2 regions of the Streptomyces sp. NPDC048461 genome follow, and region 1 is predicted to be linked to the other one. Evidence: riboswitches for the same ligand, from Rfam matches in the RefSeq annotation. Region 1 holds a riboswitch; the other holds the start of a gene.
What was found. A riboswitch is a leader RNA that binds a small molecule or an ion and turns the genes downstream of it on or off. The one in region 1 is predicted to bind cyclic di-AMP.
Positions count from the first base shown of each region.

Region 2: it holds a riboswitch for cyclic di-AMP, as region 1 does, so the genes downstream of both, ACZ6S8_RS20810 (transglycosylase family protein) here and ACZ6S8_RS27265 (M23 family metallopeptidase) in region 1, are expected to answer to the same signal.

Region 1 covers NZ_JBVJGW010000018.1:40,995-45,196, forward strand. The annotation lists gene ACZ6S8_RS27260 (GntR family transcriptional regulator) at 1-646, opposite strand, end outside; gene ACZ6S8_RS27265 (M23 family metallopeptidase) at 820-1,620, opposite strand; cyclic di-AMP (ydaO/yuaA leader) riboswitch at 1,633-1,792, opposite strand; gene ACZ6S8_RS27270 (M16 family metallopeptidase) at 1,999-3,366, opposite strand; gene ACZ6S8_RS27275 (M16 family metallopeptidase) at 3,411-4,202, opposite strand, start outside.
Region 2 covers NZ_JBVJGW010000011.1:191,621-195,822, reverse strand. The annotation lists gene eno (phosphopyruvate hydratase) at 1-946, opposite strand, end outside; gene ACZ6S8_RS20810 (transglycosylase family protein) at 1,232-1,960, opposite strand; cyclic di-AMP (ydaO/yuaA leader) riboswitch at 1,964-2,136, opposite strand; gene ACZ6S8_RS20805 (LysM peptidoglycan-binding domain-containing protein) at 2,412-3,491, opposite strand; gene ACZ6S8_RS20800 (cytochrome P450 family protein) at 3,577-4,202, opposite strand, start outside.

The sequences.
Region 1 (4,202 bases):
GTTGCGAAGTCCTCACGGCGGCCCGCGGCCGCGGCCGGTGCGCCGCCGCGGCGCGGTCCGCGTGCATCGCGGTCAGGGCGCGCGCCCGCTCCGCGTCCCCCCGGGCCACCGCGTCCACGATCGCGCCGTGCTCCGCCCAGGACTCCGCGGGCCGGGCCGGGGGCTCGACCACGTACATCCACGCGACCTTGTGCCGCATCTGCGTGAGCAGCGCGATCAGGCCCGGGCTGCCCGACGCCTGGGCCAGCGTCTCGTGGAACCAGCCGCCCAGGGACCGCAGGTCCTCTCCCTGGCCCCGCCTGGCCCGTTCCTGGCCCAGTCTGACCAGCCCGCGGAGCACCTTCAGGTGGGCTTCGGTGCGCCGTCGCGCGGCCCGGGCGGCGGCGAGGGGCTCCAGCAGCATCCGCAGTTCCAGGAGGTCGGCCGCCTCCTGCGCCGTCGGCTCGGCCACCCAGGCGCCGGCGTGCCGCCGCGTGGTCACGAACCCTTCGGACTCCAGGGTCCGCAGCGCCTCGCGGACCGGAACCCGCGAGACGCCGTACCGGCGGGCGAGGACCTCTTCGGTGAGTCTGCTGCCCGGCTCGAAGACCCCGGAGACGATGTCGTCGCGAATTGCCGTGCATACCGCGTGCGCAGGAATACGCAAGACCGAACCTCCGCCTATTTCCGACTGCCGTGCCAGAGTGTGCTGCGACTCTATTGCAACACACGATAATTTCCGAGAGCGGCCGGAAAAGCGAAACATTCGCAAAAGACCCCGGCTCGCGGTGCGAGTCGGGGTCTTCGGCGAAGCGTGGGTCGTGCGCGGGGTCGTACGGGTCAGAGGCTGACGCCGTGCGAGCGCAGGTACGAGACCGGGTCGATGTCCGAGCCGTAGTCGGCGCCGGTGCGGGCCTCGAAGTGCAGGTGCGGGCCGCTGGAGTTGCCGGTGGAGCCCGACAGGCCGATCTGCTGGCCCGGGGTGACCTGCTGGCCGACGGAGACGCTCAGCGAGGACATGTGCCCGTACTGGGTGAACGTGCCGTCGTTGTGCTTGATGACGACGTTGTTGCCGTACGCGCCGCCCCAGCCGGCCTCGACGACGGTGCCCGCGCCCACGGCGTGGACCGAGGTGCCGGAGGAGGCGCGGAAGTCGATGCCGGTGTGGCTGCCGGAGGACCACATGCCGCCACCCGCGTGGTAGTGGGTGCTGATGCCGCCGCCGACGGGCGCGACGAAGGTGTTGAGGCGCTTGCGCTCCTCCTCGCGGGCCGCACGCTCGGCGGCGTCCCGCTCGGCCTTCGCCTTGGCCTCGGCGAGGCGCTTGGCCTCGGCGGCGCGCTGCTTGGCCTCGGCCTCGGCCTGGGCCTTGGCGGCCGCGTGCTCGGCGGCGCGCTGCTGCGACTCGGCCTGGTCCTGGATGTCACCCGCGAGCTCGCCGCCGACGACGACCGCGTCGTATCCGGCGTCGGGGACGGAGTGCTCGGTGTTGCCGTCCGCGGCGAAGGCCGGGCCGGCGAGGGAACCGACGACGCCCGTGGTGGCGAGGGCGGCTATACCGGCGTAGCCGGCGGTCTTGCGGCTCAGACGGCTGGAACCGCGGTGCTTGCCGGAGCCGGCGGTACGACTGCCAAACGCCATGAAGAGGTTGATCCTTTCCTTCCCTCTCGCCTACCGGGTTAGCTGACGGGTTCGGAGCAGGAAGGTCTCCTACGGGCTTCCTCTTGCGAGGCGGCCCGATTCACCCCAGGGACTGATGTGGGTCCCCGGCTCCCCAGGCTCGCGCCTGACGGGGACTCGGCGATCGCTGTCCGGTGCCGCGGGTGCGGCGGGCACAACTGACGAACAGCACGGCTGACGCTAGGCGGATCATCAGTCGATCGCCAAACAGACGAGCCCTTTTGTTGCGTACGCCACACCGCATACAAGCAACCTCACCACTAAATGGACAAAAGGGGCCCTGGTCGACAAGTCGCCAGAGCCCCTTGTTGCGCACGTCAGTTGGTGAGGTGACGGACGTCAGTTGGTGACGACGCTGACGTCACCGATCCCGAGCGCCCGCACCGGCGCCTCGATCTGCGACGCGTCGCCCACCAGCACCGTGACCAGCCGGTTCGCCGGGAAGGCGTTCACCACCGCCGAAGTGGCCTCCACCGTGCCGGTCTCGGCCAGCCGGGCGTACAACTGCGCCTGGTAGTCGTCCGGCAGCTCCTGCTCCACCTGGTCCGCGAGGGTGCCGGCCACCGAGGCGGCCGTCTCGAACTTCAGCGGCGCCACGCCCACCAAGTTCTGCACCGCGACGTCCCGTTCGGCGTCGGTCAGCCCGCCCTCCGCGAGGGTGCGCAGCACCTTCCAGAGGTCCTCCAGCGCCGGGCCGGTGTTCGGGGTGTCCACCGAGCCGCTGATGGCCAGCATCGAGGCGCCCTTGCCGTCCGCGGTCGACCGCAGCACCTGGCCGAAGGCGCGCACGCCGTAGGTGTACCCCTTCTCCTCGCGCAGCACCTTGTCCAGGCGGGAGGTCAGGGTGCCGCCCAGGCAGTACGTGCCGAGCACCTGGGGCGCCCAGACGCGGTCGTGCCGGTCCGGCCCGATGCGGCCGATCAGCAGCTGCGTCTGGACCGCGCCCGGCCGGTCCACGATGACGACGCGGCCGGTGTCGTCGGCGGTCACCGGCGGCACGGGCCGCGGCGCGGCGGAGTTGCCGGTCCAGATGCCCAGGGTGTCGGCCAGGACGGCGTCCAGGTCGATCCCGGTCAGGTCGCCGACGACGACCGCGGTGGCCGTGGCGGGGCGCACGTGGGCCTCGTAGAAGGCGCGTACGGCCGCGGAGTCGATCCGGGCCACCGTCTCCTCGGAGCCCTGGCGCGGGCGGGACATCCGCAGGGAGGCCGGGAAGAGCTCCTTGGAGAGCTGCTTGGCGGCGCGGCGCTGCGGGTTGGCCAGCTCGTGGGGGATCTCGTCGAGCCGGTTGCGCACCAGGCGGTCCACCTCGGCGTCGGCGAACGCGGGCGCGCGCAGCGCCTCGGCGAGCAGGCCGAGCGCCTTGTGCAGGCGCGAGGCGGGGACCTCCAGGGAGACCCGCAGGCCCGGGTGGTCCGCGTGGGCGTCGAGGGTGGCCCCGCAGCGCTCCAGCTCGGCCGAGAACTCCTCGGCGGAGTGCTTGTCGGTGCCTTCGGACAGCGCCCGCGCCATGATCGTCGCCACGCCGTCCAGGCCCTCGGGCTCCGCGTCGAGCGGGGCGGCGAGGTTGACCTCGACCGCGATCACCTGCTGGCCCGGGCGGTGGCAGCGCAGCAGCGTCAGCCCGTTGGCCAGCTCACCGCGCTCGGGGGCCGGGAAGGCCCACGGCTGCGGCTCGCCGGCCTCGGGGCGCGGGTGGAAGGTCATCGTGACGGCCACGGCGTCGGCCGCGGTGTCGGCTGCGGTGTCGCTCACTGCTCCGCCCCCTCGTTCTCGTCGGACTGGTCGTTCCCGTCGGCCCCGTCGGCGTCGGCCGCCAGCGGCTCGTAGACGAGCACCGCGCGGTTGTCCGGGCGCAGCCGGGCCGCGGCCACGGCCTGGACCTCCTCGGCGGTGACGTCGAGGACGCGCCCCACGGCGGTCAGCGCCAGCTGCGGGTCGCCGAACAGCACCGCGAAGCGGCACAGTTCGTCGGCGCGGCCGGACACCGTGCTCAGCCGGTCCAGCCATTCGCGCTCCAGCTGGGCCTGGGCGCGCTCCATCTCCTCGGCCGTCGGGCCCTCGGCGGCGAACCGCGCGAGCTCCTCGTCCACGGCCGCCTCGATGGCGGGCACCTCGACCCCGCCGGACGTCTTCACGTCCAGCCAGCCCAGCGAGGGGGCGCCGGCCAGGCGCAGCAGGCCGAAGCCGGCCGCGACGGCCGTCTGGTCGCGGCGTACCAGGCGGTTGTGCAGCCGCGAGGACTCGCCGCCGCCCAGCACCGTCAGCGCCACGTCGGCGGCGTCGCACTCGCGGGTGCCGTCGTGCGGGAGCCGGTAGGCGGCCATCAGGGCGCGCGCCGGCACCTCCTCGACGATCTCCTCGCGGAGCTCCTGCCCCATGACGTCCGGCAGCGTGCCGTCGCGCGGCGGCTGCTTGCCGTCGTGGCTCGGGATGGTGCCGAAGTACTTCTCGACCCAGGCGAGCGTGCGCTCGGGGTCGATGTCGCCGACGACCGAGAGCACAGCGTTGTTGGGCGCGTAGTACGTGCGGAAGAAGTGGCG
Region 2 (4,202 bases), on a different contig from region 1:
CGAAGAGGTCGTCGCCGACGATCTGGACCTTGGAGCCCAGGCGGTCGGTGAGGGTCTTCCAGCCGGCCCAGTCGTCCTCGTACAGCGGGTCCTCGATGGAGACCATCGGGTACGCGGAGACGAGCTCCTCGTAGTACTCGGTCATCTCGGCGGCCGAGCGGGACTGGCCCTCGAACTCGTACTTGCCGTCCTTGTAGAACTCGGACGCGGCGACGTCGAGCGCGAGCGCGATGTCCTTGCCCGGGACGTAGCCGGCCTGCTTGATGGCCTCGACGATGAGGTCGAGCGCGGCGCGGTTGGACTCCAGGTTCGGGGCGAAGCCGCCCTCGTCACCGAGGCCGGTGGACAGGCCCTTGGTGTGGAGCACCTTCTTGAGGGTGTGGTAGACCTCGGCGCCCCAGCGCAGCGCCTCGGAGAAGGACTCCGCGCCGATCGGGGCGATCATGAACTCCTGGATGTCCACGTTGGAGTCGGCGTGCGACCCACCGTTGAGGATGTTCATCATCGGGACGGGCAGCAGGTGCGCGTTCGGACCGCCGAGGTAGCGGAAGAGCGGCAGGTCCGAGGCTTCGGACGCGGCGTGCGCGACGGCGAGGGACACGCCGAGGATGGCGTTGGCGCCGAGGGAGCCCTTGTTGTCGGTGGCGTCCAGGTCGAACATGGCCTGGTCGATCAGGCGCTGCTCGGTGGCGTCGTAGCCGACGAGCTCCGGGCCGATCTGCTCGATGACGGCGAGGACGGCCTTCTCGACACCCTTGCCGAAGTAACGGTTGGGGTCACCGTCACGGAGCTCGATGGCCTCGAATGCACCGGTGGAGGCGCCGGACGGGACGGCAGCACGGCCGGTGCTGCCATCGTCGAGGCCCACCTCGACCTCGACCGTGGGGTTGCCTCGGGAGTCCAGGATTTCCCGGGCTACGACGACGTCGATGGACGGCACGAGCATCTCCTTCTGGGATGTGACGCTGGGTGTGCGGTGGCGTGTCAGGCCGTGGGATGGCCTTGCCGCCTAGAGCCTAACCGGCTCCGGGCGCGGGGCCGGACGACCGCCCGGGTCCTGGGACGAAAAAGGGCCCGAATACCCCTCTTCCAGGACATAGGTCTCTTGAATCCGCGCGCCGTGGGCGCACACGCCACCGCCCGGCGCGCGGGGGGAGGCGCGCCGGGCGGTGGGACCCTGCGTGATTCAGCGGGCGGAGCGCGGGGGCTCCGGCGGCGGTTGCCGCGGGGTTCAGCTGAGGTCGAGCTTCTGACCCGGGAAGATCAGGTCGGCGTCCGAGACGATGTCCTTGTTGAGCTCGAAGACCTTCTCCCAGCCGCCCTGGACGTTGTTGGCCTCGGCGATGGTGCCCAGCGTGTCACCGGACTTGACCTCGTACGAGCCGGTGCCGGTCTTCGGGGCCTGGGCCTTCGGCTTGGCGGCCGGGGCCGGGGCCTCGGAGCGCTCGGAGCGCGTCGTCGGGGCCTGGGACCGCTTGGTCTCGACCTTCGGCGCGGTCTTCTTGACCTCGGTCTTCGGCGCGGTCTTCTTGGTCTCGGTCTTCTTGGTCTGCTTCGGGGTCTCCGTCGAGCCGCCACCCGTGTAGGAGGAGTTCGACAGGCCCACGCCGCAGGACGGCCAGGCGCCCTTGCCCTGGCCCTTGAGGACCTTCTCCGCGATGGCTATCTGCTGCGACTTCGTGGCCTGGTTGGCCTGGGCGGCGTACGACTTGCCACCGAACGCGGCCCACGTGGAGGACGAGAACTGCAGTCCGCCGTAGTAGCCGTTGCCCGTGTTGATGGCCCAGTTGCCGCCCGCCTCGCACTGCGCGACCTTGTCCCACTCGGACGCGGTGGCGGCGCTGGCGGAGCCGGCGGCCATCAGGGGGGCGGCCACGGCCACACCGGCGACACCGGCGAGCGTGACGATGCGGACGGCCTTGGAACCGCGGCGGTGCTTGCCCTTGCCGGAAAGCAGCATGGAGTTTCTCCTCACCGACGCCTACGAGGTGAGCTGTCGGGTTCGGGCGAGTGAGTTGCCCGGCCGTGCGACCTTGCGCACGTCTTAACCCCTAGCCGGTGGCGTGACCGTCTCTCAACGGCCGCTCCCGGCGCCTACCTTGGTTCCCCCGCTCCTGCCTTCGGCGCTTGCGCGACGACTGTTCCCCCCGTCCGCCGGCAGGATTCGGCGATGCGGTCGAAGGAGCCCGCGGTGGCGAGCGATTCAGAAGGTAGACGGCTCCCTCCCCGATGTTCAACGCGCCACATCGGGGAGAAACGCCCCTACTTGCGCCCTTCCCGGGAGCGTTTGCGCAGGTGAGGACGGGGTTTGCGCGAGCTCCGGGGCGGGACACGCCAGTTGACCCGAAGAGACACATGTCTCACTTACAGAAAACGGACAATCAACCCTTTAAAGGGTGCCCGAAGTGCCCCTATTTCGCGGTTAGATCCAGGTTCTGGCCGGGCTTGATCAGGTTGGCGTCTTCGCCGATGACCTGCTCGTTGGCGGCGTAGAGCGCGTTCCAGCCGCCCTTGAGTCCGTTGGCGTCCGCGATGGCGGTCAGGCTGTCGCCCGACTTCACGGTGTACGAGGGCTCCGACGCGGCGTCAGACGCGCCGGGCGCCTCGACGGCGGGCGTTCCGCGGTGCTTGCCGCTGCCCTCCACCGGCAGGGCGGGCGGGACCGACGGGTCGGTGGAGGCGCCCGGAGTCGTCTGGGGCGTCGGGCCCGTGGACGGGCCGGGAGCGGAGCCCGTGGGCACACCCGGGCCCGCCGGCGCCGTCGGGTCGGCCGGGGTGGTCGGCGCGGTGGGGTCGGCGGGGGCCGTGGGGTCCACAGGGGCCGTCGGGTCGGCGGGGGCCGTTCCCGGGCCGCCGGGCGTCACGGGGGCCGTCGGGTCGGCCGGGGCCGTCGACGGGTCGTCCGGCGCCGGCATGACGGGAAGTCCGCCGGGCGGCGCGAGCGGGCCGTCGGGGATGGCGAACGCCGGGGTGTCGGAGGGGGTCGGGGTCGGCGCCCCGAAGTCCCTGGCGGGGTCGGACCCGTGGACGGGCACCTCGGCGTCGGGCCGGTTCGGCGTCGGCGACGCGCTCCCGGCGGGGCCGGGCAGGCCCGGGTCCACCTCCGCGGCGGGGCTCTGCTGGGCCAGCCCGGCGGACGCCGCGCACAGCGGCCACGCCTGGGGGCCCTGGGAGGCCAGCACCCGTTCGGCGACGGCGATCTGCTGCGAGCGGCTGGCGAGGTCGGGCCGCTCGGCGAAGTCGAGCCCGCCGGCGCCGCGCCACTGGTCCTGGGTGAACTGCAGCCCGCCGTACGCGCCGCTGCCGAAGTTGGCGCTCCAGCTCCCGCCGCTCTCGCACTCGGCGACCCTGTCCCACGTGGAGGTGTCGGCGGCCGTGGCGTTGGTGGCTGCAAGCAGCGGCAGGGCCAGCGCTGAGCCAGTGACTCCGGCTGTGACTACCAGCGCGGGGACCTGGCGGGGGCGTCTGTGGCGGCCGTTCCCGGAACGCATGTAGGTGCACCTTTCGCATAACGGCGGGGTAACGGCAGAACTTAGCGGCCTTTGAGCGATTGTCACAAGTTCCGACCGCAGTCGACTAAGCGTCAGGTGTTCCTCCGATGTTTGGGGCTGCGAAGCGGACGGGAAGCGTGCGCAGGCCACGCATGATCAGTCCGCCGCGCCAGCGCAGCTCCTCGGGCGGAACGGCGAGTTCCAGGTCCGGCAGACGCGTCAGCAAAGTCGCAAGCGCGGTCTGACCCTCCAGCCGGGCGAGCGGAGCACCCAGGCAGTAGTGGATGCCGTGGCCGTATCCGAGGTGCTGGTTGTCGGTGCGCGAGAGGTCGAGCGCGTCCGGGTCGGCGAAGCGGTCGGGGTCCCGGTCGGCGGCCGCCAGGACGACGAGCACCGGGTCCCCCGCCTCCACCGACCGGCCGCCGAGGGTCAGCGCCTCGGTGGCGAACCGCCAGGTGGCCAGCTCCACGGGCCCGTCGTAGCGCAGCAGCTCCTCGACGCCGGTCTCCAGCAGACCGCGCTCCCCGGCGGCGAGGGAGCGCTGGAGGCGCTCGCGCTGGTCCGGGTTCGCGAAGAGGGAGTGGACGCCGTTGCCGATCAGGTTCACGGTCGTCTCGAACCCGGCGAACAGCAGGATGAACGCCATCGCGGTGGCCTCACCCTCCGTCAGGTGGTCCCCGTGGTCGCTCGCCCGGATCAGGTCGGAGATCA